3 regions of the Methylobacterium sp. A54F genome follow, and region 2 is predicted to be linked to each of the others. Evidence: predicted binding sites of a transcription regulator. Region 2 holds the regulator's gene; each other region holds the start of a gene.
The links. The regulator PhoB, encoded in region 2, activates phosphate uptake and scavenging genes when phosphate is short. The targets are predictions, from matches to a motif close to TGTCATNNANCTGTCAT.

Region 1 (10,403 bases), on a different contig from region 2:
CTCCTCGCACACGCTGATCGGCTCGATCATCGGCGTCGGCGTCGCCAACGCCCTCCTGCACGGGCGCTCGGGCACCTCGGGCGTCGACTGGTCGAAGGCCACCGAGATCGGCTGGTCGCTGCTGCTCTCGCCGGTCTTCGGCTTCGTGGCGGCCGGCGCCCTGCTCCTCGTGCTGAAGACCGTGGTGCGCAACCCCGCCCTCTACGCCGAGCCGAAGGGTAAGGCCCCGCCGCCCCTGTGGATCCGCGGCCTCCTGATCGCGACCTGCACGGGCGTCTCCTTCGCCCACGGCTCGAACGACGGCCAGAAGGGCATGGGCCTGATCATGCTGATCCTGATCGGCACGGTGCCCACCGCCTACGCGCTCAACCGCGCCCTGCCGGACTCGGCCGTGGCCACCTTCCGGACGACCTCGCAGGCCGCCTCCGAGGTCGTGGCCCGCAAGGCCGCCGGCTACGACGTGATCGGCGACCCGCGGCCCGCGGTGACCGCCTACGTGGCCGCCCACACCATCGAGGGCGGCACCTACCCCTCGCTCAGCGTGCTGATCCGGCAGATCGGCGAGGCCGTCGACCGCTACGGCACCCTCGCCAAGGTCCCGGCCGAGGCGGTCGGCAACACCCGCAACGACATGTACCTCGCCTCGGAGGCGATCCGCTTCCTGATGAAGGACAAGGAGAGCGCGCTCTCGCCCGCCGAGGTCGAGACGCTGAAGGCCTACAAGGGCAGCCTCGACGCCGCGACGCGCTTCATCCCGCTCTGGGTCAAGATCGCGGTGGCGGTGGCGCTGGGCCTCGGCACCATGGTGGGCTGGAAGCGCATCGTGATCACGGTCGGGGAGAAGATCGGCAAGACCCACCTCACCTACGCGCAGGGCGCCTCGGCCGAGCTCGTGGCGGCGGGCACCATCGGGGCGGCGGACATGTTCGGCCTGCCGGTCTCGACCACCCACGTGCTCTCCTCGGGCGTCGCCGGCACCATGGCGGCCAACCGCTCCGGGCTCCAGCTCTCGACCCTGCGGGCGCTCGCCCTGGCCTGGGTGCTGACGCTGCCCGTGGCGATGATCCTCTCGGGCACCCTCTACGTCCTGTTCTCGAAGGTCTTCTGAGCCGTGTCCGCGGCGCCGGCGCGCCTCCTCACCGACGAGCCGGCGCTGCCCGGCCTGATCTGGGCGATGCGCTTCGACGGCGCGGGCCGCGGCCGCCTGCTCGGCCCCGGGGAGCCGGTGCCGGCGCCCGGCAGCTTCGGCGAGGGCTTCGTCTGGCTCCACCTCAACCTCAACGACGCGCGCCTCCCCGCCCTCGCCGCCGCGGGCCGCCTCGGGCCGCCGGCCCTCGTAGCCGCCGCCTTCGGGGCCGACCCGCACCAGCGCGTCGCGGTCTCGGGCGACCATGTCGGCGGGGTGGTGGCGGACCTTGTGGCCGATCCCACGGGCGAGGCCGCGGCCGGCCCCGAGGCCGCCCGCCGCCCGGGCACCGATGCGGGCGGGCGGCTGCACTTCGTGATGGGCCGGGACGTCCTGGTCAGCGGGCGGCGCCACCCGATCCGCGGCCCCGCGGCCTCCCGCGACGCGGCCGCCGAGGGCCAAAGCCTCGCCGGGCCGGTGGCGCTCCTCGAGCACCTCGTCGGGCACGTGGTCGAGGCCATGGCGGCGGCCGGCACGCGGCTCTCCGACGAGCTCGACGAGATCGAGGACCACATCCTGGAGGAGCGGATCCGCCACGAGAGCCGCCGGCTCGGGCCGATCCGCCGCGACGCCGTGCGCCTGCACCGCCAGCTCCTCGGCCTGCGGGCGGTCTTCCACCGGCTGGAGGGTCAGGAGGGCGAGCGCCTGCCCGAGGCGGCCGGCACCACGGCGGCGCGGGTGGCGCAGCGCCTCGACGCCCTCGACCGGGACATGTGCGTGCTGGCCGACCGCAGCCGGCTCCTGCAGGAGGAGCTCTCCGCCCACCTCGCCCGGCAATCGAACCGCCAGCTCTACACGCTCTCGATCCTGACGGCCCTGTTCCTGCCCCCGACCCTCGTCACCGGCCTGTTCGGCATGAACACCAAGGGCCTGCCGCTGGCCGAGTACGAGGACGGCTCGACCCTGGCGATCCTGCTCGCCGTCGCCTCGGCGCTCGCCGCCTTCGCGCTGATCCGCGGCCTCGGCATCGGGCCTACGGGCGGGCGCGGCGGCGGCCCTAGGGCCTGAGGCGGACCGGCCGCCGCAGGATCGCAGGTCGAAGCCCGATCCGCTCGACAGCGCGAAGGGCGACCGGGGGTCAGGGAGCAGACTTCGACGCCGCGGCCGAAACCGGACGGTCCTTTATCGACCCATGCCGGACTATCGGATAGGCGCTTGGCCTTCCTCAAAGCGGTCGTCCGCTACTTGCCAATGGCAAGCTCGGATCAGAGGTCGAGTCGAATGGCGCGGTCGGATCAGCTATCGCGCCTGCCATAGCGCTACGACGAGGGAGAGGTTGGCGAGGCTTAGGGCGAGCAACAGCCACCACAGGGCACCCGGGCTGGCGTGGGTTAGCACGAACGCCCCGGCTGGCGGGGCGAGCGCCTGCGTGATCAGTCCCGGCCGGGCCAAGCGGCCGACCACCAGCGGGTAGCGCACGGGGCCGAACAGGGCCAAAGGCACCGTCCCTCGCGCGATCGAATAGATCCCGTTGCCGCCGCCGTAGAGCACCAGCCAGATCCCTACGCCAGGTAGTCCGACGGCATGCAGCTGTTGCGGGACGTGCCGCACTTGGGGTTGTGGTAGATCACGACGTCGAACATCTCAGGTACGGACAGTCTCTCCGTTTGGGGGACAGCAGTTGGCCAGTGCGGCCATCGCCGGGGCACAGACTTCCGGGCGGCCCTGACAGCAGTCGCGCATGAGGAAGGCGATCAGGTCGGACAGAACAGGGTAGGCGGCGCTGTAGATAATCGAGCGGCCCTCACGCCGCGAGGCGACCAGCCCGGCGCGGCTCAGTTCCTTGAGGTGATGGGACACGGCGGCGGCGGAGACGCCGACCGCCTCGGCCAGCACGCCCGAGGCCATGCCGTCCGGGCCGGCGGTCACGAGCGACCGCACCAGGCGTAGGCGATGCTCCTGGGCGAGAGCCGCGAACGCTGCGAGGGCTTGCGGTTCGTCCATTTTCGCTACAATCTTCAAATTATCGTTTGAACGTACAAGAAAGCTGATCCTTGGACAAGCCCGCCCAGCCCTTCACCGATGGCTTGCCGAACCTGAGCGAGGCGCACTTCGAGGTACCGACCACCGAGCAGTTGCAGGTGCCGGCGGCGTTCACTCACGCACCGCGCTTCCTGATCCTCTACGGCTCGCTCCGGGAGCGCTCGTTCAGCCGGTTCCTGGCCTACGAGGCAGCGCGCCTGCTGGAGGCGATGGGCGGCGAGGTGCGGATCTACGACGCGCACGGCCTACCGCTGCCGGACGACAGCACCGCCGACCACCCGAAGGTGCAGGAGCTGCGGATGCTGTCGATCTGGTCCGAGGGGCAGGTCTGGGTCAGTCCCGAACGGCACGGCAACATGACCGGCGTGATGAAGAGCCAGGTCGACTGGCTGCCCCTGTCCGAGGGCTCCGTCCGGCCGACCCAGGGGCGCACCCTTGCCGTGATGCAGGTCTCTGGCGGGTCGCAGAGCTTCAACGCGGTGAACAGCCTGCGCCTGCTCGGCCGCTGGATGCGGATGATCACCATCCCGAACCAGTCGTCGGTGCCAATGGCCTACAAGGAGTTCGACGACGCCGGCCGGATGAAGCCGGGGCCGCTCTATGAGCGCGTCGTGGACGTGTGTGAGGAGCTGATGAAGTTCACGCTCCTGACCCGCGATCGGGCCGACTACCTGGTCGATCGCTACAGCGAGCGGAAGGAGCGCGAGCCGGAGCGGCTGAGCGCAGTGGCCGCCGACATTGGCTTTGTGAAGCGCTGAGGTTCAACCCGAGGAGCACACCCATGGCGACTCTTGAACAGTCGCCCATCGTGCATGGTTAGCCACGGCCGCTTTGGCATTCAATCGCTTCGAGAGCGGACCGGCAGAAATCCACCCCATAGCAGTCGTGCTTCTCTGCTTCACCCAGCGCCTCGAAGCGGACCATCCCGCGGCGCGCCACGGGTCGCGAGCCGCCCATGGCTTCGGTTAAGACGCGGCATCTCCTAATAGTTGACCGTCGCCCGCAGCCCCAGCACCGTGGCGTTGCGCAGGCGGCGGCCGTTCGCGTCCGCGAGGCCGCCGCCCGGGCGCATCACGTACTGGAGGTCGGGCTGCACCGTGAAGCCCGGCACCACCTCGGCCTGGTAGGTCGCCTCGATCACCGTCTCGCTGCTCCGGATCGGCCCCGTGCCGCTGCCGAGGCGGATCGCGTCGCGGTCGAAGGCCCGCGCGGCCGGGCCGATGCGGGAGTGGATGACCCCGAGGGCCGCCGTGTCGTTCGGGCGGCCCGGCAGCAGGCCCTTGTAGGCGATGCCGGCATCCACGTAGAGGTCGATCAGGTTGCGGTCGCCCGGCACGCCCGAGAGGCGCAGGAAGGCCGAGGCGCCCCGCTCGGGAGCGCCGGGCTCCCGGTAGAGCGTCTGGTCGAGGATGGCGTAGATCCCGCTGTCGCCGCGGAAGCGCCGGGCGATGCCGCTGGCCTCCGGGTCGGCGAGGAGGCGGCCGCCGACGCTGTCGAGCCGCGGGCTGTCGAAGCGGCCGAAATGATGCCAGGCGCCCAGCGTCGCGGTGCCGGGCAGGCCCTCGCCGAAGGACAGGCCCTCGGCGAAGGGCAAAACCTCGGCGAAGGGCAGGCCCGCGTAGGCGTAGGCGACCTCGCCGATCAGGAGGGCGGGGTCGTTCACCCGGAAGCTCGTGCCGGTGCGGTTGCGCCGCTGCGGGTCCGTGGTGTCGCCCTGGGCCGGCACGCCCGCCGGATCGCCGTTGAACAGGCCCACCTGGAAGGAGAGGGCCTCGGTCGGCACCCACTTCACCCGCACCGCCGGGGTCGCGAGGGGGTAGATCGGCCCGCCGCTCGGCAGCACCACGGCGCCGATGTTCGGCCAGCCGAAGCCGGCGTTGAGGAACACCACCGCCGACTGGGCGATGGCGAACTCGGTGTCGGCGGAGACCTGGCCGACCTTCACGGAAAGCTTGTCGTCGAGGAGGCGCTGCTCCACCCACAATTCGAACAGCCGGGTCGCCGGCAGGGCCTCGATGCCCGAGACCGTCGTCAGGTTGTTCACGTAGGCCCGCGACATGCCGTGGCCGTGGATCTGGAAGACGTCGGTGTGGAAGCGGGCGCCGGACAGCCCCGCCAGCCGGTCGAGGTCGACGTCGAGCGAGGCGTCGAGGCGCCCCCCGTAGGTGGCGCCGCGGCGCAGGCCCCCGGAGACGTTGCCGAGCCCCTCGCCGATGTAGGTGAGGACGTAGGTGACGCCGCGCTGCGCCAAGTAGGCCCGCAGGCCGAACGGGTCGCCGTAGGGGCCGAGGGAGGACTGGATCGAGGTGCCGATCGTCACCGAGACCTGGTCGGAGGTCTGCGACTGCGCCACAGCGGTCTGCGGGTCGCCGCCCGCGCCCGTCAGCGGCAGCAGCCCCTGGGCGGCGGCCGGCGCCCCCGCCAGGATCTGCAAGGCGAGGATCTGCAAGGCGAGGATCAGCAGCGCGGCGAGCCGCGCGATCGGGCCTGCGAGCGCCCCCGGGCGGGCGGGATGCGGCACGGCCGGCGCGCCGGCGGCCGGCCGTGGCGCGGCCCCGCTCAGTAGCGGGCCGGCACGATCAGCTCCGCCGGCACCGGCGCGCGGATGTAGTCGTCGTGGCGGACCCGGTCGGGCAGGTGCACGGGCGGATGGGCGACCTCGCCGTAGGGGATCTGTGCCAGGAGATGGCTGATGCAGTTGAGCCGCGCCCGCTTCTTGTCTACGGCCTCGACCACCCACCAGGGCGCCTCGGGGATGTGGGTGCGGGCCAGCATCTCCTCCTTGGCCCGGGTGTAGTCCTCCCAGCGGCGGCGCGATTCCACGTCCATCGGCGAGAGCTTCCACTGCTTCAGCGGGTCCGCGATCCGCATGTGGAAGCGCAGCGCCTGCTCGGCGTCGGTGATCGAGAACCAGTATTTCAGCAGCACGATGCCGGAGCGCACCAGCATCCGCTCGAATTCGGGCACGGATCGGAAGAACTCCTCCACCTCGGCCTCGGAGCAGAAGCCCATCACGCGCTCGACGCCGGCCCGGTTGTACCAGGACCGGTCGAACAGCACGATCTCGCCCGCGGCCGGCAGGTGGGCCACGTAGCGCTGGAAGTACCATTGCGTGCGCTCGCGCTCGCTCGGGGCGGGCAGCGCCGCGACGCGGCAGACGCGGGGGTTGAGGCGCTGGGTGATGCGCTTGATGACGCCGCCCTTGCCGGCCGAGTCGCGCCCCTCGAACAGGATCACCACCCGCAGGCCGCGGTGCTGCACCCAGTCCTGCAGGCGGACGAGCTCGTGCTGCAGGCGCAGCAGCTCGCGGAAGTAGAGCCCGCGGTCGAGGCCGTGGCCGCTGCCGCCCCCGTCGAGCCGCGCGAGGCGCTCCTCCTCCAGGTTCTGCTCGAGCTCCTCGTCGTAGCTGTCGATCAGCTCCCGGCGGATCGCCGCCAGCATCGCGGCCTCGCCGCCGCTCTCGTCCTCGGGCATCGCACTCTTCCCCCGGGGCCTGTCCCTCGGACGTCCTCGCCCGGGCCCTCGCGCGGGCATCAGAGCGGAGTCTCATGACACCCTTGAGACTGTGGGCGAGACCGAGGGGTGGGGACCCGGCGGAGGCGGTGCGCCGCGCCCCGCCGCGAAGCCGGCAAAGGTATTCGCGCCCGCGCGAACGTATTCGGGCCTGTCATTAATCCGTCGCGCGAGAAATTTACCGCCTACAGGTAAGTCGAATTGCGTGGCGGAGGCTCGCTCCATGGCTCTCAACATCGTCCTGACGAACGACGACGGCTACAACGCGCCCGGCATCCAGACGCTCTACAACGCGCTGGTCGCGGCGGGGAACAACGTCCGCATCGTCGCCCCGGCGGTGAACCAGAGCGCCCAGGGCAGCTCGCTCGGCGGCGCGGCGGCGCTCGCGGGGCCGATCGCGATCACGCCCTTCGCCCCGGGCAACTTCTACGTGGACGGGCGCCCGGCGACGGCCGCCCTCGTCGGGCTCGACGTGCTCGGCCCGAGCCTGTTCGGGGGCGCCGCTCCGGACCTCGTGATCTCCGGCACGAACCGGGGCGAGAACATCGGCACCAGCGAAACCATCTCGGGCACCGTCAACGGGGCGCTGCAGGGCCTGTTCGAGGGCGTGCCGGCCATTGCCGTCTCGGCGGGATCGGCCGGCGGCAGCTACGACGCCGCCTTCGCCAACGCGGCGACCTTCACGACGGACCTCGTCGCCCGCCTCGCGGCGGCCCGGCAGGCCGGCGCGCCGCTTCTGCCCGCCGGCCAGGCCCTGTCCATCAACGTGCCGGGCGCCGCCACGCTGGCGGGCGTGGCGGTGACGCAGGTGACCCCGGAATCGAGCAGCGCCTTCCCGTATGCCCGGCAGGCGGACGGGACCTACGCGGAGGGCTTCGTCCCGAACACCAGCCCGTCGGGCAGCGCGACCGCGGAGGGGGCGCAGTTCCTCGCCAACCGGATCACGGTCTCGCCGGTCGACGGGAACTTCGGCGCGACGGCGGCCGCGCGCGACGCCCTCGCGGCGCGCCTGTCGGGGGTCGACCTCGCCGGAACCGCCCCGGCGGGCGGCCCGCTCAACGTCCTGCTGATCAACGAGGACGGCATCGGCGCCCCCGGCCTCAACGCCACCCGGGACGCCCTGCTGGCGCGCGGCTACGGGGTGACGATCCTGGCCCCGACGACGGACCAGAGCGGGGTCGGCTCGGCCCTGTTCCTCAACCCGGTGACGATCACCACCTACGACGCGCGCAGCTACGCGGGCAACGCGACGCCGGCCTCCCTGGTTTCCGTGGCCCTCGACCCCCAGGGGCTCTTGCAGGCCATGCCGCGCCCGGACCTCGTGGTGGTGGGCGCCGACCAGGGCCGCGCCGTCGGCATCGAGAACGCCAACCATTCGGCCACCGTCGCGGCGGCCGCCACCGCCCTGTTCAACTACGGCATCCCCTCGATCGCGCTCACCGCCGCGAGCGGCAGCGGCGCGGACTTCGCCACGGCGGCGGATTTCGTCGGCAAGCTCGTGGCGAACCTCCAGGCCACCCGGGGCGGCGCCGCGACCCTCCTGCCGGCGGGCATCGGCCTCAGCGTCAACGTGCCCACCGGCGCGAGCGAGGCGCGCTACGCCTTCACCACCATCGACCGGGGCACCGACGCCGACCTGTCGGTCGCGGGCAGCGCCAGCCAGGCGCGGTTCACCACGACGGGCGCCGTGGCGAGCAGCGACCCCAACGCGGAAGCCACGGCCTTCGCGGCCGGGCGCATCACGATCAGCCCCATCGACGGCAGCTACGCGAGCACCGACGCCGCCGCCTACGACCGGCTCGCGGCCCTCGTCGGCACGCCCTACGGCACGCCGGGCGCCGGCTACACGGCCGTCACGGACCCGGCGACCGGCGGCCGCCGCATCGACGTGAGCGTGCCGGCGGCCCTCACGGCCGCGGCCGGGACGGCTTCCATCGACACCGCCGCCTATGCGGGCTTCGGCGCCCTGCGCCTGCCGGGCACGGTCGAGAACGCCGACCTGACGGCGGGGACCGGCAACAACACCGTCACGGGCAACGGCCTCGACAACGCGCTCTCGGGGGGCGCGGGCAACGACCTCGTGTTCGGCAACCAGGGCCGCGACCTGCTGTTCGGCAACCAGGGGGCGGACACGCTCTACGGCGGCCAGGGCGGGGACGCGGCCTATGGCGGGCAGGGCGATGACCGGGTGCAGGGAGACCTCGGCGACGACCGCCTGTCCGGCGACCGCGGCAACGACCTCGTGTTCGGCAACCTCGGCGCGGACCTGCTGCTCGGGGGCCAGGGCGCCGACAGCCTCTACGGCGGCCAGGGCGCCGACACGCTGTTCGGGGGGCAGGGGGACGACGTGCTCTCCGGCGACCTCGGCGACGACGTGCTGTCGGGCGACCTCGGGGCCGACCGCTACGTGTTCGGCCAGAACTCGGGCCGCGACCTGATCCTCGGCTTCAGCCAGGGCCAGGGCGACCGCCTCGACCTCCAGGGCCAGACCTACACGGTGGGGACGGCCGCCAGCGGCAACGCCCTGCTGACGCTCTCCGGCGGCGGCACGGTGGAGCTCTCGGGCGTGACGCAGCCGACCTTCGGTACGGGGGCGGGCTACCTCGCCTGAGCCCCTCGCTGCGGAAACCGAGGAGCCCCGTGGCCGAGAGGCTGCGGGGCTTCGTCGTTCCGGGCGGGCCGATCCGGACGGCGCGGGCTCAGGCGCGCGGGACGATCACCACCAGCCCACCCGGAGCCTGAGGACCGTGATCGCCTGCGTCACGCCGTGGTGCAGCTGCCTGGAACCGGCCTGCACCTCGCGGCACATGCGCCAATCGAGGACGGCCGCGTCGAGCACGAGGATCACGAGGAGGACGCCGAGGCCTTGCGTGGCACGGAACGTCCACGCGCTCGGGCGCGGTCGCTCCTGAAGGGCGGTGACCATGTTCGGGCGGGGAGCCATCGGCCGCCAACTCGGGTTCGGGTCGCAGGGGCGGCGAAGGAGCCCTGGCATTCGAGAATGCCGGGTTCGAGACGCCAAAGCAGTCGTTCCAGAGGGAGGAGAAACAACCGCAACCCCTGCAATTTCTATTCTGGATTGCGTTTCTTGAAGATTGATTAATGTCTGTCCAGCTATGGAAGGACAGTGAAGGGTGCGGTCTCGTCCGTGATCTGGCGAAAAGTCAGATGTGATCGTGGATCGAGATGGGCGCCCCCCAAGACGAGTCAGTGAATTTTCGGTCATTCGGGCTGGGGATCGACCATGAGGGCAGAGCGTCGTCGCGTTCCGCGTGCGGATCTGTTTCGCATCGGAGAGTTGTGGTTGCAGGATGAGCCCGAACCCGTCGACTGCCTCGTTCGCAACATCTCCGGCGAGGGCGCGCTGCTCGAGGTCCGGACGACCGCTGGCATTCCGGAGACCTTCCGGCTGACCATCGAGCGCGCGGGTCTCGACCGGCCCTGCACGGTTGCCCGACGCACTGCGCACTGCCTGGGCGTTACCTTCGCGGTGTAGACGAAGCGGGAGCCTCTTCAATCATGCGAGGCGAGGGCTCAGTACTCGCGCCCGGACTGATCGCTCGTTTTTGTAGATTTTCCCGTTTACAAATTCAGACGCCGGTGTCATTCCGCATTCGATCAATCGCCGTAGGCGAATCATCCAAATCGGATTGTCTCGATGTCGACGCTCGCTGCCAACCGGCCGACGGGTCACTGGTCGTTTGCTGAACGTCGATCCGTG
Region 2 (10,403 bases):
CTTCTACTACGGCGGCTTCCACGGCCTGAAGGGCATCAACCTCGACTTCCACGACCGGCAGGTGACCGCGCTGATCGGGCCCTCGGGCTGCGGGAAGTCGACGCTGCTGCGCACCTTCAACCGGATCTACAGCCTCTACCCCGAGCAGCGCGCCGAGGGGCAGATCCTCCTCGACGGGCAGAACATCCTCGACCCGAAGGTCGACCTCAACGAACTGCGCGCCCGTGTCGGCATGGTCTTCCAGAAGCCCACGCCCTTCCCGATGTCGATCTACGACAATGTCGCCTTCGGTCTGCGCCTCTACGAGCGCCTGCCCAAGGCCGAGCTCGACCGGCGCGTCGAGGAATCGCTTCGCAAGGCCGCGCTGTGGGATGAGGTGAAGGACAAGCTCAAGCAGCCGGGCACCGGCCTGTCGGGCGGCCAGCAGCAGCGCCTCTGCATCGCCCGCACGGTGGCCCAGCGCCCGGAGGTGATCCTGTTCGACGAGCCGACCTCGGCCCTCGACCCGATCTCGACGGGGCGCATCGAGGAGCTGATCGAGCAGCTCCGCTCCGAGTTCACCATCGCCATCGTGACCCACAACATGCAGCAGGCGGCCCGCATCTCGCAGTTCACCGCCTTCATGTACCTCGGCGAGCTGGTCGAGTTCGGGCCGACGAACCGCATCTTCATGAACCCGACGAAGCGCCAGACCCAGGACTACATCACCGGCCGCTTCGGCTGATCCAGCCCGAGGTTGAGCGAGGAGCCGACCGGATGCCCGACCACATCGTCAAATCCTACGATGCCGACCTCGACGACCTGCGCCGCTCGATCTCCGAGATGGGCGGCGTGGCCGAGAAGATGATGACCGACGCCACCGACGCGCTGGTGCGCCGGGACAGCGTCCTCGCCCAGGCCGTGATCGCGGCCGACAAGCGCCTCGACGTGCTCCAGCGCCAGATCGAGGAGGGGGCGGTGCTGCTCATCGCCCGCCGCCAGCCGCTTGCCATCGACCTGCGGGAGACCATCTCGGCGATCCGCGTCTCGGGCGACCTGGAGCGCATCGGCGACCTCGCCAAGAACATCGCCAAGCGCGTCGTGGCGATCAGCGACCAGCCGCAGGCCCAGAAGATCGTCGTCGGCGTCCAGCACATGAGCGACCTCGTGCAGGAGCAGCTCAAGGACGTGCTCGACGCCTACGCGAGCCGGGACACCACGGCCGCGCACGACGTGTGGGAGCGCGACGGGGCGATCGACGCCCTCTACAACTCCCTGTTCCGCGAGCTCCTGACCTACATGATGGAGGATCCGCGCAACATCTCGTTCTGCACGCACCTCCTGTTCTGCGCCAAGAACGTCGAGCGCATCGGCGACCACACCACCAACATCGCCGAGACGATCCACTATCTCGCCACCGGCGAGACGGTGGCCGGCGACCGGCCCAAGAACGACGCCTCGAACTACGCGACCGTCACGCCGCAGGCGTGAGGCGCCCTCGGACACGACGACCGCGCGCATGAGTACCCGGATCCTGATCGTGGAGGACGAGGAGGCCTTGACCCTCCTCCTCCGCTACAACCTCGAAGCCGAGGGCTTCACGGTGGACAGCGCCGTGCGGGGCGACGAGGCGGACGTGCTCCTGCGCGAGCAGCTGCCGGACCTGATCCTCCTCGACTGGATGCTGCCGGGCCTCTCGGGGATCGAGCTGTGCCGGCGCATCCGGGCGCGGCGGGAGAGCGAGCGCCTGCCGATCATCATGCTCACGGCCCGCGGCGAGGAGGGGGACCGGGTGCGGGGCCTCGGCACCGGCGCCGACGACTACATCGTGAAGCCATTCTCGGTGCCGGAGCTTCTCGCCCGGGTCCGGGCCCTGCTGCGCCGCGCCAAGCCGGCCCACGTGGCGAGCCTCCTGGTGGCCGGCGACATCGAGCTCGACCGGGTGAGCCACCGGATCCGCCGCTCGGGCCGCGAGATCCATCTCGGACCGACCGAGTTCAAGCTCCTCGAATTCCTGATGCAGAGCCCTGGCCGGGTCTTTTCCCGCGAGCAGCTCCTCGACGGCGTCTGGGGCCACGACGTCTACATCGACGAGCGCACCGTCGACGTCCATGTCGGGCGCCTGCGCAAGGCCATCAACCGCCCGCGCCAGTCCGATCCGATCCGCACGGTGCGGGGCTCGGGCTACTCCTTCGACGAGATGTTCTCGGGAGCGGCGTGAGGCACTGCCGTCCTTCCCCGCGGCGCGGGGAAGGGGAGGCGCCGAAACCCTTACCGGAAGCCCGCGACGCGACGGTCGCGCTTGCGCTCGGCCGCGGGCTGGTAGGCGATCTGGGCGTGATGCGTGCAGTAGGGCAGGCCCGTGATCGAGCGGGCGCCGCAGAAGCGGAATTCCGGCGTCGTCGGATCGCCCATCGGCCAACGGCACATCGACTCGCGCAGATCCATGATGGTCACCCGCTCGGAGACGGCGAGGGCCACGGGCTCGGCCGCGGCCGGCGGGGCGGGCGGGAAGTCCGGGGTTGGCCGGTGCGCGGTGATCGTCGCCACGGGCTCCGGCATCTCGCTCTCGACGACCTCGACGGCGGCGACCTCGGCCTCGTCCTCGCGACCGCGGCGACGCCCCCCGGCGGCCTCGGCCCCCGGCTTCACGCGGCCCGCGAGACCCAGGCGGTGGACCTTGCCGATCACGGCGTTGCGCGTGACGCCGCCGAGCTGGGCTGCGATCTTGCTCGCGCTCTGGCCCTCTTCCCAGAGCCGGCGCAGCAGCTCGACGCGTTCGTCCGTCCAGCTCAGGCTCGCTTCGATCATCACCCCCTCCGCCCAACGATCATGCCGCGACGCGAACGCGTCTCCTCATCCGGCAAGCATCGATCCGCGCGAGCGGGCCGGCCGGTGGGAAGCACATCGATTCACGCCACTGATGATGGCCGCCACGGGTGGACCCCACGGCGACGGTCAGAACCTACAGGACGGCTCGCCGCCGATGCAAGCGCCCACGCTCCACACCGCGCCGGGGCCCGTCCGGTTTCCACCGGCAATGGCCGGCCGCCATCGTGGCATTCCGGCACCACTCGGGATGCGACTGCGCGTTGCAGCGTTGGCGCCGGAACGGTACAATGGCCAAGCTCGTTCTGGGCATGAGCGCCCGCAAGCTTGAGCGATTGGGACCCTGGCGATGTCGCGTCGGATCGGATGGATGCGCGGGTTCCTCGCGCTCTGCGCGGCAGGCCCGCTGGCCGCCTGCTCGTCGCTGCCGCGCACGCCCTACAGCGCCGAGCAGGCGGCCTACGCGAGCGTGCCGGGCATCCCCAACGCGCGCGCCTTCTCGGACGCCTCGGCCGAAACCTTCACGGAGATGGCGGGACGACCGGAGGCGCAGCGCAAGGGCTTTTCGTATCTCGCCCTCTCGGGCGGCGGCGGCGACGGGGCCTACGGCGCGGGCGTCCTCAACGGCTGGACGGCCTCGGGCACGCGCCCCGAGTTCTCGCTGGTCTCCGGCGTCAGCACGGGCGCCCTCATCGCGCCCTTCGCCTTCCTGGGCCCGGCCTACGATTCCTACCTGACGGACATCTACACGAGCGGCGTCGCCGAGACCCTGGTGCAGGCGCCGAGCCTCGCCAACGTGCTGTTCGGCTCCGGCCTGTTCGGCGACGGACGCCTGCGCGACCTGATCGGCCGCTACGTCACGCCGGACCTCCTCGCGGCCGTGGCGGCCGAGCACGCGAAGGGCCGGCGCCTCCTCGTCGTCACCACGAACCTCGACTCGCAGCGCGCGGTGATCTGGAACATGGGCGCGATCGCGGCGAGCGGCGCGCCGAACGCGGTCGATCTCTTCCGCGACGTGCTCACAGCCTCGGCGAGCATCCCGGCGGTGTTCCCGCCGCAGCTGATCGACGTGAGCGCGGGCCCGAGCGCGTTCCAGGAACTCCACGTCGACGGCTCGGTGGTCACCCCGGTCTTCACCCTGCCGCAGTCGTTCCTGCTGCGGGACGGGCGCCTGCGCACCAACGGGCGGGCCAACATCTACGTCGTGATCAACGGCCGCCTGGAGCCGGAATTCGACGTGACGCGCAACAACACGCTCTCGATCGTCGAGCGCTCCTTCACCACGGGCAGCCGCGCCCGGAGCCGCGCGGCGCTGGCCACCACCTACGCCTTCACCCGGGCGAACGGCATCGGCTTCAACCTGACCTACATCGACGAGCGCGCCCCGACGACGAGCACCGCCCGCGGCTTCGACACGGCCTACATGCGCAGCCTTTACCAAGCCGGCTACGACAAGGCGCGCCTGGGCGCGTTCTGGGAACACACGATCCCCGTGGCGCCGGTGGTGAAGGCCGCCATCGCCAACGTGGCGCAGTAGGGCGGACCGCCGCGACGGGGCGCGGCGAGCCGGACCCGAGGCTGGCCCGGCTCGCGCCCGCGGGCCTACTTGCGCAGGATCTTGGTGACGAGGCGCCCGATGGGCGTGCTCGAACTCGCGTTGCGGTCATCCCGGTCGAGGGGGCGGTTCTCGTTGCCGAGCAGCTTGGTGACGATGCGTCCGATCAGGCTCATGGTGTCCTCGCGCGCAGGGCGGCGCCGGGCACGGCGCAGCTTTGCCGAACCAACGGGCGAGGCGTTTGACCCGTTCCGTTCAGGCGGCCCGGTAGTCCGCGAGACGGACCCGGCGGGCCGAGCGCCGGTAGGCGATGACCGAGTCCGGCCAGAGCGTGGTGTTGCGCCCCTGCGCGTCGAGGTACCAGCTCGTGCAGCCGCCGGCCTGCCAGATGCTGTCGGTCATCCGGTCCCGGATGCGCTGGAGGAAGCGGGCCTGCGCCTCGGGCTTGACCTCCAGGCTCGTCCAGCCCCGCCGGCGCATCGCCTTCAGGCAGCCGAGGACGTGCTCGACCTGGGCCTCGATCATCATGATCACCGAGTTGTGGCCGAGGCCGGTGTTCGGACCGAGCAGGAAGAAGGCGTTCGGGAAGCCCGAGACCGTGATGCCCTGGTAGGCGCCCATGCCGTCGCGCCAGGCCTCGGACAGGGTGAGGCCGCCGCGGCCGGTGAGGCGCGTGCGCACGAAGCTGCCGGTCACGTCGAAGCCCGTGCCGTAGATCAGCACGTCCACGGGGTGCTCCGTCCCATCCGCCATGACCACGCGGTCCGGCGCGATGCGGGCGATCCCGCCCGTCTCGACCGTGACGTTCGCGCGCTGCAGGGCGGGGTAGTAGTCGTCCGAGATCAGCACGCGCTTGCAGCCGAGGCGGTAGCGCGGCGTCAGCTTGTTCCGCAGGGCCCGGTCCGGCACGGCCTTGGCGAGGTGGCGCCGGGCCAGCCCCTCGGCCTGCCCGGTGAGCTTCGAGACCTTGGTGAAGCCGAGAAAGGCGCGGATTTCGTGGAGCCAGAACAGCCGGAGCCGGTTGAGGCGCCGCGCCAGCGGCCGGTCCCGGTAGGCGGCCTTCTCCCGCTCGGTGATCGCCCGGTCGTGCTTCGGCATCACCCAGGGCGGGGTGCGCTGGAAGAGGGTGAGGTGCGCGGTCTCGGGCGCGATCTCCGGCACGAACTGCACCGCGCTCGCCCCCGTCCCGACGACGCCGACGCGCTTGCCCCGAAGGTCGACGGCGTGGTTCCAGGTCGCCGAGTGGAAGGCCTCGCCCGCGAACGTCTCCCGGCCCGGGATGTCGGGGATCGCGGGGTGGTGCAGGGCTCCCATGGCGGAGACGAGGGTGCGGGCGGCGAGCGGCCCGCGGCTCGTCTCGACGCGCCAGAGGTCGGCCGCCTCGTCCCAGGTGGCGCCGAGGGAGGCGGTGCGCAGCCGGATCAGGGGCATCAGGCCCTCCGCCTCGGCGAGGGCCCGCAGATAGTCGCGGATCTCGGCCTGCGGCGCGTAGAGGCGGCTCCAGTCGTGCTTCGGCGCGAAGGAGAGGGAGTAGAGGTGGGAGGGGATGTCGCAGGCCGCACCCGGATAGGTGTTCTCGTGCCAGGTGCCGCCGATGCCGTCGCCCTTCTCGATGAGCAATAGTGGCCCAATGCCGGCCTGCCGGCAACGGATTGCCATGGCGAGGCCGGAGAAGCCGGCGCCGACGATGAGCACCGCGAGGGTCTCCTCCGGCAGCGGCGCGTCAGGGTGCTCCGTCATGGCGGGCTCCTCGCTGTTCGGGGGGCGGTTCAGGAATCGTATCGCTTCAGGAAGGCGGCGGCGTCGTCGAGGGAGCGGCGCGCCTCCGGCAGCATGCTGTGCGCGAACTGCCAGACGTGGGGAACCACGGGGTAGACCGTGCAGGTCGCGCTCACCCCCGCGGCCTGGGCGCGCTCCGCCATCCGCACGGAATCGTCGCGCAGCATCTCGCGCGCGGCCGCGTGGAACAGGAGCGGCGGCAGGCCGGCGGGGTCCGCCCGCAGCGGCGAGATCAGCGGGTCGGCGGGGTCGGCGCCGCCGAGGTAGAGCGGCCCGAGCGCCTGCAGGAAGGCGGGGTCGAACATGGCGTCCCGGCGCTCGTTGTCGCGGCGCGAGCCGTCGCTCATCAGGAAGTCGGTGACGGGCGAGAACAGCGCGGCGGCCCGGGGCAGGGGCAGGCCCTCCGCCCGCGCCCGCAGCATCAGGGCGAGCGCCAGGTTTCCGCCGGCCGAGTCGCCCGCGAGCGTCGCGGGGCCCGCCGCGGCGAGCGCCGCCCAGGCCGCCACGGCGTCGTCGAGAGCCGCCGGGTAGGGGTGCTCCGGCGCACGCCGGTAATCGGGCACGAACAGGCTGAAGCCGCGCGCCGCGAAGGCCCCGGTGATCGGCCGGTAGGTGGCCGGCCGGCAGGCGACGAAGCCGCCGCCGTGCACGTAGAGCATCCGCCGCCGCGCGGGCCCCCCCCGGGGATGCACCCATTCGCCCGGGACGCCCCCGAGGTGGCCCGGCTCGTAGGCGGCGTCCGGCTCCGGGAAGCCCGGTCCTTCGAGGATGCGGCGCATTGCGCCGGGGTCGCGCACGCCGTCGAGCCGGTGGCGGATCTTGCGGCGCACGGTGAAGGCGTAGAGGTGGGCGCGCAGGCTCGCCATCGGCCTAGCGCCGCGGCCGGGTCAGGTGGGCGATCACCGGCCAGTAGCCGGTGGGCAGGAGGCGCTGGATCAGGGTCGCCCACTGCGCGTCCTTGCCCACGATCACCCGGGGCGCCCGCCGCTCGATCGCCGCGATGATGTCGGCCGCGGCCTCCTCGGGGCGGCGCACCAGGAGCTTGTCGAAGGCGTCCCGGGCCGCCTCGAAGGCGAGGCGCGATTCCTCCGCGGTCTCCGGGCTCTTCGGCCGGGGCCCCCGGGCGCTGCGGGCGATGTTGGTGGCGACGCCGCCCGGATGCACCACGGTGACGCCGAGGCCGGTGCCCACGTATTCGTGCCGCAGCGCCTCGGAGAAGCCCCGCACCGCGAACTTGCTGGTCGCGTAGGCGACCTGGCCGGGCGGCGCGATGATGCCGAACATGCTGGACAGGTTGACGATCTGCGCCTCCGGCGCGCGGACGAGCATCGGCAGGAAGGCGTGGGTCATCCGCACGACCGCGCGGAGGTTGACGTCCATCAGCCACTCGAAATCGTCGAGGTGGACGTCGGCGAAGCGGCCGCCCAGCGAGACGCCGGCATTGTTGACGAGGAGGTCGAGGCGCCCGAACCGCGCCGCGACCCGGGCCGGCAGGTCCGCGATCGCCGCCGGGTCGGTCAGGTCGAGGACGTGCGTGTCGACCGCGACGCCGGCGCGCTCGGCAGCGGTGGCGGTGCGCGTCAGGCCGTCGAGTTGGCGGTCCACGAGGACCAGGGCGGTGCCGCGTTGCGCCAGACCCAGGGCGAGCGCGGCGCCGATGCCGCCCGCAGCCCCCGTGACGAGCCCGACCGAGCCCCGGAACGGAAATGCCTTGAGGGTGCCCCGCGCCACACCGTGCTCCCCATCGCGACGGCCGGCCCGGCCGCCGTGCGGGGATAGCCCTCCGGGTCCGGAGTGTCTAGGGTAATCACCCTAGACGGGGGAGGGGATCTCCATGGAGCCGGGCGCAGCGAGCGTGGCCGAGCGGGTTCCGGGCACCCGCGGACGGATCCTGTCGGCGAGCCTCGCCCTGTTCAACGCGCGGGGCCTCGCCCGCGTCACGACGGCCGAGATCGCCGCCGCGGCCGACATGCGCGAGGGCAACCTCCAGTATCATTTCCCGCGCAAGGGCCGCCTCGTGGAGGCGCTGTTCGAGCTGTTCGAGGCGGAGGCCGAGGCGGTGGCGGCGCAGCGGCCGGGACACCCGCCGGACGCCGCCGCCCTCCTCGCCTACCAGCGGGCCTGGTTCGAGCTGATGTGGGCCTGGCGCTGCTTCTACCGCGACGGCGCCGCGATGGTGGAGCTGGCCCCCGACCTCCGGGGCCGCGTGCGGGGCCTGCGGGTCCGCACCCGGGCGCTGGCGCGCGGCCACCTCGAGGCGGCGGTGGCGGCGGGCCACATGCGCATCGGGCCCGAGGCGCTGGCGCGCCTCCTCGACAATGCCTGGATCGTCTCCAGCCACTGGATGAGCTACCGCCGCGACGGGCCCGCCGACATCAGCCAGGCGGATCTCGACTGGGGCTTCGCGCAGGTGAGCGCGCTGTTCGCACCCTACCTGACCGAGAAGGGCTGAGCAGCAGGGCCGCGGCCGCGCCGGACCCCGGAGCGTCGGGCCGGTTGGCCCGATCCTTTCTTCCCGAGCCGGAAACCGCCAAGCTCCGGCTGCGGGGGGATTTCCCCCTTCAGCCCGCTCCCGTCGAGGCCCATGGTCGACCGCGCCCTCCACGCCGCCCTCAGCGTCCTCCTCCTCCTCGGCGTCGCCGTGCTGTTCTCGACGAACCGCCGGGCGATCCGTCCGCGCACGGTGCTGGCCGCCCTGGCGCTGCAGGTCGGGCTCGGGGCGCTCGTCCTGTTCGTGCCCATCGGCCGCGCGGCCCTCGAGGGCGTGGCCGGGCTCGTGCAGACGATCCTGTCGTACGGAGATAAAGGCACCGCTTTCCTGTTCGGCGGCCTCGTCGAGCCGAAGATGTTCGAGCTGTTCGGGGGCAGCGGCTTCGTGCTGGCGCTGCGCGTCCTGCCCCAGATCCTCTACGTGTCGGCCCTCATCGCCGTGCTCTACCACGTCGGGGTCATGCAGGCGCTCGCGCGGGGCCTCGGGGCCCTGCTGCGGCGGCTCCTCGGCACGTCGCCGATCGAATCCTTCTCGGCGGTGATCACCATCTTCATCGGCCAGAGCGAGATCGCGGTGGCGCTGCGGCCGTTCCTGGCGCTCCTCACCGGCGCGGAGCTGTTCGCGGTGATGACGAGCGGGGCGGCCTCCACGGCGGGCTCGATCCTCGCCGGCTACGCGGCGCTCGGGGTGCCGATGACCTACCTCATCGCCGCCTCGTTCATGGCGATCCCCGGCGGCCTCCTCTACGCGAAGATCCTGATGCCGACGACCGAGCCCAGCCGCATCCTGACGACGCGCGTGGAATTCGGCGAGGCGCGGGCCGCGAACGTCATCGAGGCCGCCGCCGACGGCACCCAGAAGGGGCTCGCCGTGGCGGTGGCGGTGGGCGCCATGCTGATCGCCTTCGTGGGCCTGATCGCGCTCTGCGACGGCGTGGTCGGCTGGCTCGGGGGCCTGGCGGGCTTCCCGGATGCCTCCATCCAGGCGATCCTCGGCGTCGCCCTGAGCCCGCTGGCCTGGATCCTCGGGGTGCCCTGGAGCGAGGCCGGCCTCGTCGGCGGCGCCATCGGCCAGAAGCTCGCCTTCAGCGAGTTCCTGGCCTACGCCAACCTCGCGCCGGTGCTGAAGGCCGGCAGCCTGGAGCCGCGCACCGCCGCGATCCTGTGCTTCGCGCTGTGCGGCTTCGCGAACTTCGCCTCCATCGCGATCCAGCTCGCGAGCTTCACGAGCCTAGTGCCCGAGCGCCGCGCCGAGGTGGCCCGCTACGGGCTGCGCGCCATCCTCGCCGGCACACTCTCGAACCTGACGAGCGCGGCCATCGCGGGCCTGTTCATCGCCTGAGCGCTGTTCACACCGGCCACACCACGGTGATCAGCGCCGTGCCGACCACGATCACGATGAGCGAGAGGGGCAGCCCGAGGCGGGCATAATCGCCGAAGCGGTAGCCGCCGGGACCCATCACCAGGGTGTTGCACTCGTGGCCGATGGGGGTGAGGAAGTCGCAGGTGGCGCCCACCGCCACCGCCATCAGAAAGGGGTCTGGGTTGAGGCCGAGCCGCTGCGCGAGGCTCGCCCCGATCGGGGCCATCACGAGGACGGTGGCGGCGTTGTTGAGGAAGGGGGTGGCGGCCATGGCGGCCACCAGCAGCAGCGCCACGGCGCCGTAGGGCGGCAGCCCCTGCACGAGGCCGGACATCCAGCCCGCCACGAGGTCGCTACCGCCGGTCGTGCGGATCGCGTCGCTCACCGGAATCAGGGCGCCGATCAGCA
Region 3 (10,403 bases), on a different contig from region 2:
GAAGGTGGCGAGCATCTCGGGCGCGAAGCGGGACGGCGCGCCCCGCGGCGCCAGGCCGAGCCCTTCCAGCGCCGCCTGGAGCGAGAGCGCGGCGGCGGCGTGGCTGAAGCGCGATTCGAGGGCGATCCGCGCGAAGGCGCCGAGGCGGGCGAGGGCGGCGCGATCCGCCACGAGCGCTTCGAGCGCTTGGGCGAGCGCCCCGGGCTCGACGGGCACGAGGCGCCCGCTGACGCCGTCGATGACCGAGGTCGTCAGGCCGGCGGTGCGGTAGGCGAGGGTCGGCACCCCGCAGAGACCGGCCTCGATCGGGGTCTGGCCGAGGGTCTCCAGGCGGCTCGCGGTGACGTGGAGGTCGCAGGCGCCGTACCAGGCGGCGAGGCGCGCCTCGTCGTGGATCAGGCCGGGCACGAACAGGTTCGGCAGGCCGAGCCGGCCCGGATCGTCGAGGCGGCCCACCGCCACGAAGCCGATGCCGGGCCCCGCCACCCGCAGGAGCGCCGCGCGCAGATCCGAAAAACCCTTGTCGGGCCCGTCGACGATGACGGACGAGACGAGGATCAGGAGATCATCCGCCGGCAGGCCGAGCTCGCGGCGCAGGGCCTGCCGGTCCCGGGGCCGGAAAACGCCGGTCGGGAAGGCGAGGGTGAGCGGGGCGACCCGCGCGCCGTCCGGTGCGAGCGCGCGGGCCTGCTCCGCGGTCCAGGCGGAGTTGGCGAGGAGCAGGGGGCCGCCGGGGGCGCCCAGCACTGCGCGCTTGCGGGCGAGCGCCGGGGCGATGCGCCGGGGCGCGAGCTGCGGGTACTCGTCCGGGCTCGGGCATTCGGCGTCGCAGCCCGTGGCGATGCGCAGGCAGCCCCGCGGATGGGCGCAGCGCCCCGTCAGGGCGAACAGGTCGTGCAGGACGGAAGCGACGGGCAGGGCGGTGCCGAGGCGCCCGAGGATGTCGAGGCTGCGCGTCGCCCCGTGCAGGTTGCCGGCGAGCACGAGGTCGTGCCCGCCGCCGCGGATCGCGGCCTCGGTCCGGGGGAAATGGTCGGTCCACTCGGCCGCTGCGGCCGGCGACTCGTCGGTCAGCGCGTAGGCCGCCACCCGGTGCCCCGACAGGCGCAGGGCCTCGGCGAGGCGGCGGTGGGCGATGCCCGCGCCGCCGGCATAGCCGGTGCCCGTGAGGGCGGCGACCGAGAGGCCGGGCGTCAGAGCGTGGCCGGTCTCTCGCCCGGGTGCACGGTGGAGAAGGACCGGGCGTCCGATCCGGGCGAGGGGGGCGCCCGCGCGGGCGAGCGCCGCCCAGGCGGCGGCCGCGTCGAGGCCGCGGGCGGTCCCTGCCAGGGCCTCGCGCCCGAACAGGATGCCGCCATCGAGGGAAGCGGGCTTCGCGCCGTCGAGGGCCGGCACGTCGAGGGCGAGCACGTCGAGGCCCAGCACCTGCCGGTCGAACAGGACCCGCAGGCCCGCCACCGCGTCGGCGCCGGCGAGCGCGCGTTCGAGGGCGAGCGCCTGCAGCGCGCCGGGGGCGAGGAGGTCGCCGGCGCGCAGGAGCAGCACGGCCGCGACCGTCTCCTCCGCGAGGATGCCGGCGAGCGCCGCCTCCGCCGCGGCCGCGGGCACGAGGTCGTGGCGCAGCTCCGGGTAGTCCTGGCGGGCGACGCTCGCGACGCTGGCGGATGCCAGGTCCGGCGCGTCGGCCGGCACGGCGGTCAGGACGCGGATGCGCGGCCAGGGGCGCCCGTCCGGCAGGGTGGCCGGCCGTGGCAGCGGCGCGTCCGGCGTGCCGAAGGGCCAGTCCGCCACCCCATGGGGCTCCGGCTCCGGCCGCTCTCCGGCGCCCGGCGTCACGGCGCGGTCTCGGCGATCTGGGTCATGCGCGGCATCCTGGCGTCAGAAGGTGAAGATCGTCTTCCCCCCTTCGCGGGACATGAGCTGCGGGACACCCCATATCACGGCTCCGCACGAGCCCACGGACGCGACCCATGGCCGACACCGCCCGCCGCTTCATCCCCCTCTCGATCGCCGTGCTGACGGTCTCCGACACCCGCACGCCCGGGGACGACCGCTCGGGCGACACGCTGGAGCAGCGCCTCACCGAGGCCGGTCACCGGCTCGCGGCGCGCGCCATCGTGCCGGACGAGGTCGTCGCGATCCGGGCCCGGGTCGAGGGCTGGGCCCGCGACCCCGGCATCGACGTGGTGATCAGCACGGGCGGCACCGGCTTCACCGGCCGCGACGTGACGCCCGAGGCGCTGGAGCCCCTGTTCGAGAAGCGCATGGACGGCTTCTCGGCGGTGTTCCACCGGATCTCCTACGACAAGATCGGCACCTCGACCCTGCAGTCGCGGGCGACCGCGGGGGTGCTGCACGCCACCTACGTGTTCGTGCTCCCGGGTTCGCCGGGCGCCTGCAAGGACGCCTGGGACGGCATCCTCGCCCAGCAGCTCGACTACCGGCACCGCCCCTGCAACTTCGTGGAGATCATGCCGCGCCTCGACGAGCACCTGCGCCGGGGCGCGTCGGTCGCCGTCTGATCAGGCCCTGTCGAGGCGCGCCAGGAGCAGCTTCGGCTTGAGGCGCGGGCGGAAGGCGGGGCCGGCGGCCAGGCGCTCGCGGCGCACGAGGTCGCCCGGCCGCGCCCGCGCGACGCCGATCACGCCCTCGCCGCGGGCGGCGAGGCGGACCGGCAGGTTCGCGTGCGTCCGGCGCAGCCGCGCCAGGGCGACCTCCGGCCGGGCGGTCTCCACGAAGCGGTCGAGGATGCGGATCCAGCCCGTCGCCGGCACGTCGCCGGCCTCCAGGCAGAGCACCCAGTCGCGGCGCGCCGCCCGCGCCCCGACGCACCAGGGGCTCGCGCCCGGCGGCCGCACCACGAGGGTCGCGCCGGTCGCCTCCGCCACGGTCTCGATGCCGGCATGGCCCGCGGCCGCGACGATCACGGCATCGCCGACGAGGCCCGCGGCAACGCCCGCCACGAGGGCGCTCAGGGTGTCGGCGAGGCGGTCGACCGAATCCGGGTCGGCCGGCCGCGCCACGTAGGTCAGGGCCGAGATCATGCGCGCCCATAGACCATTTTTCGCGAGGGAGACCAGCGTCTTGCGCCGCCTTTGCCCAGGCGCCGCCGATTCGCTCCGCCCAGCGCCGAATTGCCCGCAAATGAGGCGGATCGCCGGCCCTTCGTTCGTGTTATGTTCCGGTCACGCAACGATCGGAGCCGGAACGCCATGGACCCGGACAGCCCCGCCGGCCCGGACCGGCGGCTCGGCCACGCGAGCTCGCCGCCGGAGGCCCGGCGCGGGCGCGGCGCCACCGCCAACCCGACCGGGCGCTTCGAGGCGGCGCGGCGCGAGGCCTTCGACGACGGCTGGACCGCGGACGCGCCCGCCCGCCTGCGCACGCAGGTGACCCTGGAGCGGGCCCGGGGCATCATCACCCGCAACGACTCGCCCGACATTCCCTTCGACCGGTCGATCAACCCGTACCGGGGCTGCGAGCACGGCTGCGTCTACTGCTTCGCCCGCCCGAACCACGCCTACGTCGGCCTCTCGCCCGGGCTCGACTTCGAGACGCGCCTCTTCGCCAAGGCCGATGCGCCGCGCCTCCTCGAACGCGAGCTGTCGGCCCCGGGCTACCGGCCGCTGACGATCGCCCTCGGCACCGCCACGGACCCCTACCAGCCGATCGAGCGCGAGCACCGCCTCACGCGCGGGCTGCTCGACGTGCTGGCCCGCTTCCGGCACCCGGTCGGGATCGTCACGAAATCCGACCTCGTGACCCGCGACCTCGACATCCTGGCGCCGATGGCGGCGCAGGGGCTCGTCAAGGTGGCGGTTTCGGTCACCACCCTCGATCCCGGGCTCGCCCGCCGCCTGGATCCGCGGGCGCCCCACCCGGCCAAGCGCCTCGCGGCGATCCGGGCGCTGAGCGAGGCAGGCGTCCCCGTGATGGTGATCGTCGCCCCCGTGATCCCGGCGCTGAACGACCACGAGATCGAGGCGATCCTCGCCGAGGCGCGGGCCTGCGGCGCGCGCGAGGCGAACCACGTGCTGCTGCGGCTGCCGCACGAGCTGCACGACCTCGTGGCCGACTGGCTGGCCGAGCATTATCCGGGGCGGCGCGCGCACGTCCTGTCCCTGGTCCGGCAGGCGCGGGGCGGGCGCGCCTACGACGCCGCCTTCGGCCGGCGCATGACCGGAGCGGGCCCCTACGCCGAGCTGATCGGCCGCCGGATGCGCCTCGCCAAGGCGCGGCTCGGCTATGCCCGCGAGCGGATCACCCTCGATTCGGGCGCGTTCGCGGTGCCGGGCGGGCAGCTCACCCTGCTGTGAAGCCCCGGGTGAAGCTGACCCGGTGGTGGGGCGTGCGCCCGAGGCGGGCGAGCCCCGCGAGGTGGACGGCGGTGCCGTAGCCGACGTTGCGCTCCCAGCCGTAATCCGGGTAGCGCCCGGCGAGGCGCCGCATCAGGCCGTCCCGCACCGTCTTGGCGACGATGGAGGCCGCGGCGATCTGGGGCACGAGGCGGTCGCCGCCGACGACCGCGCGGCAGGGCTGAGCGAGGCCGGGCACGACGTCGCGCCCGTCGACGAGGACCGTCGCGTCGAGGCGCAGGGCCAGCACGGCCCGGCGCATGGCGTCGAGGGTCGCGCCGCGCACGTTCACCCGGTCCACGAGGGCGCGCGAGCCCGCCGCGACGGCGACGCGGCCGTGCGCGCGGATCAGCGGCGTCAGCACTGCCCGCACGGCCTCCTTCACGCGCTTGCTGTCGTCGAGCCGGGCGAGGAGGTCGGCGGGGATCCGGGCGGGGTCGAACCACACGGCCGCGACCACCACCGGCCCGCACAGCGCGCCGCGCCCGACCTCGTCGCAGCCGATCACGGCGGGGTACGCCGCGGCGCTCGCGGCATCGAAGGGGGGCATGGCGGGTCCCGGGCTCGTCCGGGCGATCTCTGCGCGCCGGCGGCGGCGGGGTCAAACCGTCAGCCGATCCCCACGGTCTCGGGCGGAGCGGCCGTGGCGCGGCGGCGCGGCGCCGGGCCCCGGGCGTGCGCGACGGCGATGTTGCCGAAGAACTGCCGCGCGCTCTCGGCCCAGGTGTAGCGGAGCGCCTCCGCCCGGCAGCGTTCCCGCGGGACCGCGAGAGCGGCGAGGGCGGCCGCGCGCAGGTCCGCGTCGAGGACGCCCGCGCCCGTGCCGGCGATCACGTCGAGGGGGCCGGTCACGGGATAGGCCGCCACCGGCAGGCCGCAGGCGAGGGCCTCGAGCAGCACGATCCCGAAGGTGTCGGTGAGGCTCGGGAACACGAAGGCGTCGCAGGCGCCGTAGAGCGCGGCGAGCCCCGCGCCGGTGCGGGTGCCGAGGAAGCGGGCCGCCGGATAGAGACGCTCCAGGCGCGCGCGGTCCGGCCCGTCGCCGATCACGACCTTGGTGCCCGGCAGGTCGAGGCCGAGGAACGCCCCGACGTTCTTCTCCACCGCGAGGCGGCCGACGAACAGGAAGAGCGGGCGCGGCAGGCCCGCGAGCTCCGCCGGCGCCGAGGCTCCGGGCGCGGCCGGCCGGAACAGCTCCGTGTCGACGCCGCGGGTCCAGCGCATCAGGTTCGCGAAGCCGCGGCCCGCGAGGTCGCGCTCGAGGGAGGGCGTGCTCACCATGGTGCCGCTCGCCGCCCCGTGGAAGCGGCGCAGCCAGGCGTAGCTCCAGGATTCCGGCACGGGCGCGCGGGCCGCGAGGTACTCGGGGAAGCGCGTGTGGTAGCTCGTCGTGAAGGGCCGGCCGGAGGCCAGGCAGTGGCGGCGCGTCGCGAAGCCCACCGTGCCCTCGGTGGCGATGTGGACGTGGGTCGGCGCGAGGGCGGACCAGCGCCCCGCCACCTTCCGGCGGGTGGCGTGGGCGAGGCGGATCTCGGGATAGCCCGGCAGCGGCAGCGAGCGGAAGTCGCGGTGGCTGAGGATCACGGTCTCCCAGCCGAGCGCCGCGCCCGCCGCCGCCATGTGCTCCAGCGAGCGCACGACCCCGTTCACCTGCGGGTGCCAGGCATCCGTGGCGATGAGGAGCCTCACGCGACTGCCCGCCGGCCCGGCTCGGGCGCCGCCTCGGCGCGGCGCGCGGCCTCGCCCTCCGAGGCCGCTTCCGCGGCCGCGCGGGCGCGCAGGACGCTCGGGTAGTGGAGCACCTCCAGGGTGCCGTCGTAGTGCTCGACGACCGCCGTGCAGGATTCCACCCAGTCCCCGGTGTTGATGTAGCGCAGGCCCTCGATCTCGCGGTTGGCCGCGTGGTGGATGTGGCCGCAGATCACCCCGTCCGCCCCGACGCGCCGGGCCTCGGCGGCCAGGAACTCCTCGAACTTGCCGATGAAGTTGACGGCGTTCTTCACCTTCAGCTTGGCCCAGGCCGAGAGCGACCAGTAGGCGAGGCCGAGGCGGCGCCGGACCCGGTTGAGGACGGTGTTGACCGAGAGCGCGAGGGTGTAGGCGCCGTCGCCCAGGTAGGCGAGCCAGCGGGCATGGCGCACCACCATGTCGAACTGGTCGCCGTGGATCACGAGGTAGCGGCGGCCGTCCGCGGCGGTGTGGATGCAGCTCTCGGCGATCTCGACGCCCCCGAAGGTGGTGCCGATGTAGTCGCGCAAGAACTCGTCGTGGTTGCCCGGGATGTAGATCAGCCGCGAGCCCTTGCGGACCTTGCGCAGGAGCTTCTGCACCACGTCGTTGTGGGCCTGCGGCCAGTACCAGCCCGAGCGCAGCTGCCAGCCGTCCACGATGTCGCCGACGAGGTAGATCTCGTCCGCGTCGTAGTCCTTGAGGAAGCCCAGCAGGAGGGTCGCCTGGCAGCCCTTCGTGCCGAGGTGCATGTCGGACAGGAACAGGGTCCGGACCCGAACGGCCTCGTCAGTGTCATCGGCCACGAGCGTCTCCGGGCGGCGTCTGTCGCCGTCAGGCAAACCGCAAACGCGTCTCAGTTTGATGACACGGCCGGGACCCGCCCGCGGATGCTGCAATGCCGTTAGATTTGCGCACTGCAGCATGAATTCCTTGCGGCGCGAGACAAATTTTTTGAATTCCGCCCAAGTTTTTTCGGTTTTCCTTCCGCGGGCAAGATTGTCATACTTGTGGCCAAGGAGACCCCCGGGCACGTCCCGGGGCCGGCAGCGGCCAACGGGATCGCCGACGACGGGACGGTTCAAGCATCCAAGGCAAGCATCCAAGGAAGGTGTCGATGGCCGGCGGAGCGCGCTTGCATGCGCGGCCCGGCCGACGCAAGGAAGACGACGCGAGTAAGACTCGGCAATTCGGAGGCGACCGGCCCGCTCAGCGGGCCGCGACCGCGAGCGGCACCCCGCCGCCCTGCCGCTCCGCATCGCTCCCTGGTTCGATCAGCGGGCGGACGACGCGCGGAACGGAAGAGCCGGCAGCCATGCCGCCCCACCCCGACCGCGACGGCCCCGGCCCCGGTCTGCCAGCCCGCAGAGACCAGCCCCGGATCACGGCTCGCCGCGCGACGCCGGTTCAGGATCATCAGCACGCCGATGCGCCGGCACGGGAGCCGGCCATCGCACCAGGACAATCGGAGGATACACATCATGGCGGCAACGAAACGGCCGGGTCGCAACCACCTCTTCGTGCCGGGCCCCACCAACATCCCGGACCGCGTGCTGCGGGCGATGATGGTGCAGTCCGAGGACCACCGCTCGGTCGACTTCCCGTCGCTGACGAAGCCCCTGTTCGAGGACACCAAGAAGGTGTTCGGCTCGACCGAGGGCACCATCTTCCTGTTCCCCGCCTCCGGCACCGGCATCTGGGAATCGGCGCTCTGCAACACGCTCGCGCGCGGCGACAAGGTGCTGTCCTCGCGCTTCGGCCAGTTCAGCCACCTCTGGATCGACATGGCCCAGCGGCTCGGCCTCGACGTGATCGTGCAGGAGGAGGCCTGGGGCACCGGCGCCAACCCGGACCGGATCGAGGAGGCGCTGCGCGCCGACAAGAACCATGAGATCAAGGCCGTCATGGTGGTCCACAACGAGACCGCCACGGGCGTCACGAGCGACATCGGCGCCGTGCGCAAGGCGATCGACGCCGCCGGCCACCCGGCGCTGCTCTTCGTCGACGGCGTGTCCTCGATCGGCTCGCTGCCCTTCAAGGCGGACGAGTGGAAGGTCGACGCGGCGATCGCCGGCTCGCAGAAGGGCCTGATGCTGCCGGCCGGCCTCGGCGTTGCCTGCATCAGCCCGAAGGGCCTGAAGGCCGCCGAGAGCCAGGCGGGCAAGAACGACCGCCTCGCCAAGGTCTACTTCGACTACGCCGACCAGCTGAAGGCGAACCCGGGCGGCTACTTCCCCTACACGCCGCCGCTGCCGCTCCTCTACGGCCTGCGCGAGGCCCTGGCCTGCCTGTTCGAGGAGGGGCTCGAGAACGTCTACCACCGCCACCACGTCCTCGGCGAGGCGACCCGCCAGGCCGTGGCCGCCTGGGGCCTGAAGACCTGCGCCAAGGAGCCCAAGTGGAACTCCGATACCGTCACGACGATCGTCGTGCCGGAGGGCGTCGATGCCGCCAAGATCATCAAGCACGCCTACGTCCGCTACAACCTCGCCCTCGGCGCGGGCCTGTCGGAAGTTGCCGGCAAGGTGTTCCGCATCGGCCACGTCGGCGACCTGAACGAGCTGTCGCTCCTCGGCGCCATCGCGGGCGCGGAGATGTCGATGCTCGACAACGGCGTGCAGGTCACCCCCGGCTCCGGCGTCGCCGCGGCCTCGAGCTACCTGCGCGAGAACCCGCTCTCGAAGTCCTGAGCGGATCGGGGCCGGCCCGCCCGGGCCGGCCCCGCACCCCGCCGAGGCCGGCGGGGAGCCCCGACACCACGCGTCCATCACAGGCCGGATCGGCGAAGAGGGTCTCCATGACGAAGAAGATCGTGTTCCTCGACCGGGAATCGCTCGACGCGAAGGTGCGCGAATTCAACTTCCCGCACGAGTACGTGGAGTACGAGTCGACCTGGACGCCCGAGGAGATCGTCGAGCGCCTGAAGGGCGCCGAGATCGCGCTCATCAACAAGGTCCCGATGCGGGCCGACACCCTGGCGAAGCTCCCCGACCTGAAGCTGATCGCGGTGGCCGCCACCGGCACGGACGTGGTCGACAAGGCCGCCGCCAAGGCGCAGGGCATCACGGTCGTCAACATCCGCAACTATGCCTTCAACACCGTGCCCGAGCACGTGGTCGGGCTGATGTTCGCCCTGCGGCGGGCGATCGTGCCCTACGCGAACTCGGTGCGCCGGGGCGATTGGAACAAGTCCACGCAGTTCTGCTACTTCGACTACCCGATCTACGACATCGCCGGCTCGACGCTGGGCATCGTCGGCTACGGGGCGCTCGGCAAGTCGATCGCCAAGCGCGCGGAGGCGCTGGGCATGAAGGTGCTGGCCTTCGACGTCTTCCCGCAGGACGGCCTCGTGGACTTCGAGACGGTGCTGACCCAGTCGGACGTGATCACGCTGCACGTTCCCCTGACGCCCGACACCAAGAACATGATCGGCCGCGACGAGCTGAAGCGGATGAAGAGCTCCGCCATCCTGATCAACACCGCCCGCGGCGGCCTCGTGGACGAGGCGGCGCTGCTCGAGGCGCTCAAGGACGGCACCATCGCCGGCGCCGGCTTCGACGTGGTCGCCCAGGAGCCGCCGAAGAACGGCAACATCCTGTGCGACGCCGACCTGCCGAACCTGATCGTGACCCCGCACGTGGCCTGGGCGAGCAAGGAGGCGATGCAGATCCTCGCCGACCAGCTCGTCGACAACGTCGAGGCCTACGTGGCGGGCAAGCCCCAGAACGTCGTCGAGGGCTGAAGGCCCCGGCCGGCTCCCGCGGCGGGAACCCGCCCGGGGTTGGCGCATCGAGAGACCGGGAGGCGGGCGCCCGAGGCGGGCCCCGTCCGAGGAAACGCGAAACCGCGCCCGACGCGCGGACGGAAGGTGACTCCATGAAGAAGCTGCTGTTCCTCTTCGACACGGATCCGGTGCCGAGCGTGTTCGACACCGTCGTCGGCTACGACGGCGGCGCCGACCACATCACCGGCTACGGCAACGTGACGCCCGAGAACGTCGGCGCCCTCGTCGACGGCACGATCTACACCCGCGGCGGCTCGGAAAAGAAGTCGACCGCGATCTTCGTCGGCGGCGGCAACATGGCGGCGGGCGAGGCCGTGCTGGCGGCGGTCAAGAAGCGCTTCTTCGGGCCCTTCCGGGTCTCGACCATGCTCGACTCGAACGGCTCGAACACCACCGCGGCCGCGGGCGTCGCCCTGGTCGCGAAGGCCGCGGGCTCGCTCCAGGGCAAGAAGGCCGTGGTGCTGGCCGGCACGGGCCCGGTCGGCATGCGCTCGGCCGCGCTCCTCGCCGGCGAGGGCGCCGAGGTCATCCTCGCC

Region 1: ppk2 (polyphosphate kinase 2) is a predicted target of PhoB. The motif match lies at 6,835-6,851, and genes of this name have one in related genera.
Region 3: ACLBXP_RS11710 (UDP-2,3-diacylglucosamine diphosphatase) is a predicted target of PhoB. The motif match lies at 6,937-6,953, and genes of this name have one in related genera.

What each region holds. Positions count from the first base shown of each region.
Region 1 is NZ_JBKFBF010000003.1:251,244-261,646, forward strand. Features, by position in the region: gene ACLBXP_RS07450 (inorganic phosphate transporter) at 1-1,108, shown strand, start outside; gene ACLBXP_RS07455 (CorA family divalent cation transporter) at 1,112-2,194, shown strand; partial or broken gene ACLBXP_RS07460 (MFS transporter) at 2,426-2,716, opposite strand; gene ACLBXP_RS07465 (ArsR/SmtB family transcription factor) at 2,771-3,130, opposite strand; gene arsH (arsenical resistance protein ArsH) at 3,181-3,927, shown strand; gene ACLBXP_RS07475 (carbohydrate porin) at 4,152-5,603, opposite strand; gene ppk2 (polyphosphate kinase 2) at 5,729-6,643, opposite strand; gene ACLBXP_RS07485 (5'/3'-nucleotidase SurE) at 6,906-9,293, shown strand; gene ACLBXP_RS07490 (hypothetical protein) at 9,399-9,626, opposite strand; gene ACLBXP_RS07495 (PilZ domain-containing protein) at 9,927-10,178, shown strand; gene ACLBXP_RS07500 (hypothetical protein) at 10,401-10,403, shown strand, end outside.
Region 2 is NZ_JBKFBF010000001.1:390,776-401,178, forward strand. Features, by position in the region: gene pstB (phosphate ABC transporter ATP-binding protein PstB) at 1-724, shown strand, start outside; gene phoU (phosphate signaling complex protein PhoU) at 757-1,470, shown strand; gene phoB (phosphate regulon transcriptional regulator PhoB) at 1,499-2,200, shown strand; gene ACLBXP_RS01935 (GcrA family cell cycle regulator) at 2,251-2,790, opposite strand; gene ACLBXP_RS01940 (patatin-like phospholipase family protein) at 3,158-4,345, shown strand; gene ACLBXP_RS01945 (TFIIS helical bundle-like domain containing protein) at 4,411-4,539, opposite strand; gene ACLBXP_RS01950 (flavin-containing monooxygenase) at 4,619-6,103, opposite strand; gene ACLBXP_RS01955 (alpha/beta hydrolase) at 6,133-7,008, opposite strand; gene ACLBXP_RS01960 (SDR family NAD(P)-dependent oxidoreductase) at 7,013-7,873, opposite strand; gene ACLBXP_RS01965 (TetR/AcrR family transcriptional regulator) at 7,977-8,594, shown strand; gene ACLBXP_RS01970 (NupC/NupG family nucleoside CNT transporter) at 8,727-9,974, shown strand; gene ACLBXP_RS01975 (SLC13 family permease) at 9,982-10,403, opposite strand, start outside.
Region 3 is NZ_JBKFBF010000006.1:95,675-106,077, reverse strand. Features, by position in the region: gene ACLBXP_RS11740 (glycosyltransferase) at 1-1,791, opposite strand, end outside; gene moaB (molybdenum cofactor biosynthesis protein B) at 1,971-2,522, shown strand; gene ACLBXP_RS11730 (hypothetical protein) at 2,523-3,044, opposite strand; gene ACLBXP_RS11725 (PA0069 family radical SAM protein) at 3,213-4,316, shown strand; gene ACLBXP_RS11720 (ribonuclease HII) at 4,303-4,905, opposite strand; gene ACLBXP_RS11715 (glycosyltransferase family 4 protein) at 4,965-6,044, opposite strand; gene ACLBXP_RS11710 (UDP-2,3-diacylglucosamine diphosphatase) at 6,041-6,889, opposite strand; gene ACLBXP_RS11705 (aminotransferase class V-fold PLP-dependent enzyme) at 7,565-8,773, shown strand; gene ACLBXP_RS11700 (D-2-hydroxyacid dehydrogenase) at 8,881-9,825, shown strand; gene ACLBXP_RS11695 (NADP-dependent methylenetetrahydromethanopterin/methylenetetrahydrofolate dehydrogenase) at 9,960-10,403, shown strand, end outside.